DNA from 3 places in the Paraburkholderia sp. UCT70 genome. Region 2 is predicted to be linked to each of the others. Evidence: predicted binding sites of a transcription regulator. Region 2 holds the regulator's gene; each other region holds the start of a gene.
What was found. The regulator LexA, encoded in region 2, represses DNA repair genes until DNA is damaged. The targets are predictions, from matches to a motif close to ACTGTATNNNNATACAGT.
Positions count from the first base shown of each region.

Region 1: recA (recombinase RecA) is a predicted target of LexA. The motif match lies at 1,382-1,399, and genes of this name have one in related genera.
Region 3: OKW41_RS35720 (PA0069 family radical SAM protein) is a predicted target of LexA. The motif match lies at 1,135-1,152, and genes of this name have one in related genera.

Region 1 covers NZ_JBNPVZ010000004.1:2,591,945-2,594,213, forward strand. Annotated here, with positions in the region: partial or broken gene recX (recombination regulator RecX) at 1-196, opposite strand, end outside; gene recA (recombinase RecA) at 204-1,280, opposite strand; gene OKW41_RS37630 (response regulator) at 1,534-2,269, shown strand, end outside.
Region 2 covers NZ_JBNPVZ010000004.1:819,853-822,121, forward strand. Annotated here, with positions in the region: gene OKW41_RS29380 (DUF2939 domain-containing protein) at 1-100, opposite strand, end outside; gene OKW41_RS29385 (hypothetical protein) at 220-564, opposite strand; gene lexA (transcriptional repressor LexA) at 655-1,305, opposite strand; gene OKW41_RS29395 (sulfate ABC transporter substrate-binding protein) at 1,616-2,269, shown strand, end outside.
Region 3 covers NZ_JBNPVZ010000004.1:2,196,420-2,198,688, forward strand. Annotated here, with positions in the region: gene OKW41_RS35720 (PA0069 family radical SAM protein) at 1-1,076, opposite strand, end outside; gene OKW41_RS35725 (Lrp/AsnC ligand binding domain-containing protein) at 1,221-1,709, opposite strand; gene OKW41_RS35730 (D-amino acid dehydrogenase) at 1,889-2,269, shown strand, end outside.

The DNA of each region.
Region 1 (2,269 bases), 1.8 Mb from region 2:
CGGAGGAATCCCGGCTGGACGACGCTGCAGCGGGCGCAGACCGCGTACGCTGCGGGCCGCGGCTCGCGGCGCGGTCATGTGCGTCGAACGATTCGAACGGATCGCCGGACTCAGGCGATCCGTCCGCCGCGTCGCGCGGGCCGTCTGGATAGCGTCCGGAGTCGAAACCGGACAGCGGCCGGCCTTTGCGTATCACTTGATGCTTACTCTTCTTCGCCCGCGACTTCAGCGTCCGCGCCGGTCACGGCGTTCGCCATCGCGGTGACGCCCAGCGATTCGCGGATACGGTTCTCGATTTCCCGAGCGATGTCCGGGTTTTCGCGCAGGAATTCACGCGCGTTGTCCTTGCCCTGACCGATGCGCTCGCCGCTGTAGCTGTACCATGCGCCGGCCTTGTCGACGATCTTCGCCTGCACGCCGAGGTCGATGATTTCGCCCTGACGCGAGATGCCCTCGCCGTACAGGATGTCGAAAATCGCTTCACGGAACGGCGGCGCCACCTTGTTCTTGACGACCTTCACGCGGGTTTCGTTGCCGATCACTTCGTCGTTCTTCTTGATCGAACCGATGCGGCGAATGTCCAGACGCACCGACGCGTAGAACTTCAACGCGTTACCGCCCGTGGTGGTTTCCGGGTTGCCGAACATCACGCCGATCTTCATGCGGATCTGATTGATGAAGATCACGAGGCAGTTCGTGCGCTTGATCGTGCCGGTCAGCTTGCGCAGCGCCTGCGACATCAGACGCGCCTGCAGACCCGGCAGCGAGTCGCCCATTTCGCCTTCGATTTCCGCCTTCGGCACCAGCGCCGCGACCGAGTCGATCACGATCATGTCGATCGAGCCCGAGCGCACCAGCGCGTCGGCGATTTCGAGCGCCTGTTCGCCGGTGTCCGGCTGCGAGACCAGCAGGTCGGCGACGTTCACGCCGAGCTTGCCCGCGTATTGAATGTCCAGCGCGTGTTCCGCGTCGATGAACGCCGCGGTGCCGCCGAGCTTCTGCATTTCGGCGACGACCTGCAGCGTCAGCGTGGTTTTACCGGACGATTCCGGACCGTAGATTTCGACCACGCGGCCGCGCGGCAAACCGCCGACGCCCAGTGCGATGTCGAGGCCGAGCGATCCGGTGGAGACCACCTGGATGTCTTCGACTGCCTCACCTGCGCCGAGCCGCATGACCGACCCTTTGCCGAACTGCTTTTCGATCTGCGCGAGCGCGGCGGCGAGAGCCTTGCTCTTTTCAGCAGTCAGTCCAGCCGAGCCTTTCTTGCTTTCTTCCATGAATCGTCCTTTGCTATGATGAACGGCGTCTGAGGCAGGTGTGCACCCGTGGTTCCACTCGAATTGAGCGGAGTCTCCAGGACATCACACGAAACGCAGACACTGTATAAAAAAACAGTAGTTTTGGCAAGCGCGATTGTGATGTGAACGCGCATTTTTACTGTCGCGTCGCCCCAACTACCCACAATAATGTTCGGAGACCGCTGCGCACCGGGGCAACCCCACGGTGCCGGCAAAGCCAGGCTGGCGCATCATGCGAATTCTGATTGCCGAAGATGACAGCATACTCGCGGACGGTCTGGTTCGATCACTCCGCCAATCGGCCTATGCGGTCGATCACGTGAAAAGCGGCGTGGAAGCCGATACCGCGTTGTCAATGCAGACGTTCGACCTATTGATCCTCGATCTGGGCCTGCCCCGCATGTCCGGGCTCGAGGTGCTGCGCCGCCTGCGCGCGCGCAATTCGAACCTGCCCGTGCTGATCCTGACCGCCGCCGATAGCGTCGACGAACGCGTCAAAGGCCTCGACCTCGGCGCCGACGATTACATGGCCAAGCCCTTCGCGCTGAACGAACTCGAAGCGCGCGTGCGCGCGCTGACACGGCGCGGCGCGGGCGGCGGCCCGACCGTCGTGCGGCATGGCTCGCTGTCGTTCGATCAGGTAGGCCGCATCGCCTACGTCAACGACCAGGCGATCGATCTGTCCGCGCGCGAGCTCGGGCTGCTCGAAGTGCTGCTGCAACGGATAGGCCGGCTGGTCTCGAAAGAGCAGCTCGTCGACCATCTATGCGAATGGGGCGAGGAAGTCAGCAACAACGCGATCGAAGTCTACGTGCACCGGCTGCGCAAGAAGATCGAACCGAGCGGCGTGCGCATCATCACCGTGCGCGGGCTCGGCTACTGTCTCGAAAAAGCGGCGCCGCCGGCGAATGCGAGTGCGCCCGCCACCCCGGCCGGCTCCGAGCCGCAGACGGCACAAGCGGCACAAG
Region 2 (2,269 bases):
ACGCATAAATAAAGCCCAGCGCGGCAATCACGATCACCACGATCAGCGTGATCAGCAGCGGCCGGGTGGCGCTGCCCTGTGTGCGTTTCCGAATTGTCATCGAATGGGACTCCACGTCAGTGATGATCTAACGTCGACCACGGCGAGGTCGAAACGATCCCATCCCGCGCGAATCTCTGAACATCCGAAGTGCTTGTTGCATGCGTACTCAGGATTCGCTCACGCTTCGAACACCGCGCCGTGCACGTTGGCTTCGTCGGCTATGCAACGATCGATCATACGGCATACGGCGTCGACCGTGCCGACCATGATCAGTCGCGACGGTCCATGATAGACCCGCACCGGCGCGCGACGCGCGGGCTCGGCGATGTTCAGCGCCGAATTCAGCGACACGCGCGCGAACGCCGGCAACGACGACGGCAGACCGGAAGCTTCGGCAGTCGCGTCGAACAGCGACGGCGTGCGCGCAGCGGGCGCCTCGATTAGCGCGCAGGGCGTGAGCTTGCGCAGATGGCGCAGACGGCCGAACTGGCGAAAGGGCAACAGGAGGGCAAGGCGTTCCATGAATCTCTCCAGGCGGTGCGGCGTAGATGCGGGCGTAAATGCGGCTTGGGTTGGACAAACCGGCGCAAGCGTTCCGGCGACAGCGAAAGATCAGAACTCGCTGGGGCGGATCAGCCCGACCGCGATCCCTTCGAGCGCGAAATCGGCGCAGCCGGTTTCCACGAAGATGTTGTCGTAATCGGGGTTTTCGGCGATCAGTTCGATGCCGTTCGGCCGGCGCTTCAGACGCTTGACCGTCACGTCATCGCCGAGCCGCGCAATGATGATCTGGCCGTCCTTCGCTTCGGTGCGCTTTTGCACCGCGAGCAGGTCGCCGTCGAGAATGCCCGCGTCGCGCATCGACAGGCCGCGCACCTTCAGCAGGTAGTCGGGCTTGCTCGAGAACAGCGCCGGGTCACACGCGTAGTGCTGCGAGATATGTTCCTGCGCGAGGATCGGGCTACCCGCCGCGACCCGGCCAATCAGCGGCAACGACAACTGCATCAGGCCCGCATGCGGCAGGGTGAACTGATACGGCGCGTCCTCCTGCCCGGACAGCAGGCGGATGCCGCGCGACGCGCCGGCCGCGAGTTCGATCACGCCCTTGCGCGCCAGCGCGCGCAGATGTTCTTCCGCGGAATTGGCCGAGCTGAACCCGAGTTCGGCGGCAATTTCCGCGCGAGTGGGAGGAAAGCCGGTGCGTTCGATCGCGCGGCGGATCAGATCGAAAACCTGCTGCTGTCGTGCGGTGAGTTTTGTCATAGCCACTGTATGTATGAACAGGTGACTGTATTTTTATACAGTATTCGGCGCATTTCAAGCTTTACTTTAAGTTCGGCGCAAGGGTCGCGCTGGGACGTCGTTTATCGGCGACACGACGGCGTTTTCGGCGTTCCAACAGCCGGAGCATCTGTCGTTACCACTTTTGAGTATTAAAAAATGAAGAAACATTATTTTTAATGATGAAGGCGCTTCGATAGACTGGCCTCCGGTTGGCGCTCATGTGCACGTGACCGCGACGCAGAACAACACCAGACGCTCATCAGCGGACATCACGCGGAGAAAAATTGAAATGAACCATCGGCATACGGGGCTTGCGGCTCGAACCAGAAGACTGATCGCGGCGCTCGCCGTCGGCGCGGCGGGGGCGCTCGGCATGTTGGGCGCAAGCGGCGTCGCGCACGCCGACACCTCGCTGTTGAACGTGTCCTACGATCCGACGCGCGAACTGTATCAGGACGTCAATCAGGCATTCGGCAAGGAATGGAAGGCCAGGACCGGCGAAGCCGTCACCTTCAGGCAGTCGCACGGCGGCTCGGGCGCTCAGGCTCGCTCGGTGCTAGACGGACTGCAGGCCGACGTCGTGACGCTCGCGCTCGCCTATGACATCGACGCGATCGCGAACAAGGGGCTCGTCGACAAGAACTGGCAAAAGCGTCTGCCGGACAACGCATCGCCGTACACGTCGACGATCGTGTTTCTGGTGCGCAAGGGCAACCCGAAGCACATCAAGGATTGGGACGATCTGGTGAAACCGGGCGTGTCGATCGTGACGCCGAATCCGAAGACCTCGGGCGGCGCGCGCTGGAATTATCTGGCCGCGTGGGCGTACGCCGAGCATCAACCGGGCGGCAACGACCAGAAGGCCAGGGAGTTCGTCGGCAAGCTGTACAGGAACGCCGGCGTGCTCGATTCGGGCGCGCGCGGCGCGACCACGAGCTTCGTG
Region 3 (2,269 bases), 1.4 Mb from region 2:
AAATGCGACATGTCGAGAATGCCGCGGTCGCGCCCGTTCAACCCTAACCGGCGCACGGCCTTGTGAAAGCGCTGCCTGAGCAGATCCGCCCATAAGCCCTCACCCTTCATGCGGGTCGAGAACGAAGAATCGTAATCCTTGCCGCCTCGCATGTCGCGCACACGGCTCATCACGCGCTCGGCCCGATCCGGGAAATGTGCGCCCAGCCAATCCTTGAACAGCGGCGCGACCTCCCACGGCAGCCGCAGCACGATATAGCTCGCATTGCTGGCGCCCGCTTCGGCGCATGCTTCGAGCACGCGCTCCATATCCGGTTCGGTGACGAACGGGATCACCGGCGCGATGCTGACGCCGACTGGAATGCCCGCCTCGCTGAGCGTACGGATCGTGCGCAGCCGGCGCGACGGCGTCGCAGCGCGCGGTTCGAGCGTGCGCGCGATGTCGGCGTCCAGCGTGGTGATGGTGATCGCCGCCATGAATTGCCCGCGCCCGGCCATCGGCGCAAGCAGGTCGATGTCGCGCTCGATCAGCGATGATTTGGTGATCGCCGCGAACGGGTGGTTGCGCTCGCTGAGCACCTCGATCACACGACGCGTAAGACGCAAGTCACGTTCGGCCGGCTGCCATGCATCGGTGGCGACGCCGAGCGCGATCGGCTCGGGTACATAGGATTTCTTCGACAGTTCCCGCTCGAGCAGTTCGGGCGCGTTGATCTTCGCGTAGATGCGGCTTTCGAAATCGAGCCCGGGCGACAAGCCCAGGTAGCTGTGCGTGGGCCGCGCGAAGCAATAGATGCAGCCGTGTTCGCAGCCCCGGTAAGGATTGAGCGACACATTGAACGGAATGTCCGGCGACGCATTGCGTGTGAGGATTGTTTTTGCGCGCTCCTCGAACACCTGCGTGCGCAGGACCTTCGGCTCCCCGTCTTCGTCGGCCGTCTGCCAGCCGTCGTGGACGGTTTCGCGCTGGTCGACTTCGTAGCGACCTTGCAGGTTCGTGACGGCGCCGCGCCCCTTGCGAGGCGCCGGCGGCGCGATCGGAAATTCGGGAATGTCAGGGGTGTCGGGGTCATCCACGGCGGGCCACGCAAAGCGAACGCAAACAGGAAGCGCCAAAGGAAAGCGGCGCAAAACACCTGTATAAATATACAGTATTTACGCCGTTTGTCGAGCACTTCGTTGGTCGCTTGATGCGCGTCGAACCCCTCAGTGAACCGGCACCTACTCGCCCACCGCGATCGTCAGCGTCTCCTTGATTTCCTCCATCACCACATAGCTCTTCGACTGCACCGCGCCCGGCAGCTGCAGCAGGATATCGCCGAGCAACTTGCGGTAATCGGCCATTTCGCCGATGCGCGCCTTGATCAGATAGTCGAAATCGCCCGACACGAGGTGGCACTCGAGCACCTCGGGGATCTTCTGCACCTCGCGCCGGAACAGGTCGAACATGTTGCCACTCTTGTGATCGAGCGTGATCTCGACGAACACGAGCAGCGCCGCGCCCAGCTCGGCCGGGTTCACGCGCGCGTAGTAGCCGGTGATCACGCTGTCGCGCTCCATCCGCTTGACGCGCTCGATGCACGGCGTCACCGACAGACCGACCTGCTCCGCCAGGTCCTTCATCGCCATACGGCCGTCCTGCTGCAGGAGCCGCAGGATCTTGTGATCGAGCTTGTCGAGAGCCCGCACGGGCTGGCGCTGGGTACGCATGGTGTTTTTTCTAAAAATGATGAAAATACGATAACAAAACCTGTCTCACTGCCAATAGTATAGCGGTTAACACTGGGCAAACGGTATTTCACCTCACGTTGCAGCTCGCCGAATCGAATCAGATCGAAGCTCCGGCGAGCGCCTTGCCCTCACTCAATTTTTGGATATCTGGAGCATCTATGCGAGTCGTCGTTTTGGGCAGTGGCGTCGTCGGCGTGACGAGTGCGTATTACCTCGGGCGCGCCGGTCATGAAGTGACCGTCATCGATCGCGAGGCCGGCCCGGCGCTCGAAACCAGTTTCGCCAACGCGGGCCAGATCTCGCCGGGCTACGCTTCGCCGTGGGCCGCCCCGGGCGTCCCGCTGAAGGCCGTCAAGTGGATGTTCCAGAAGCACGCGCCGCTAGCGATTCGCCTCGACGGCACCGCGTTCCAACTGCAATGGATGAGGCAGATGCTGCAGAACTGCACGGCGCCGCGCTATGCGGTGAACAAGGGCCGTATGGTGCGGCTGGCCGAATACAGCCGCGACTGCCTGCAGGCGTTGCGCGCCGACACCCGC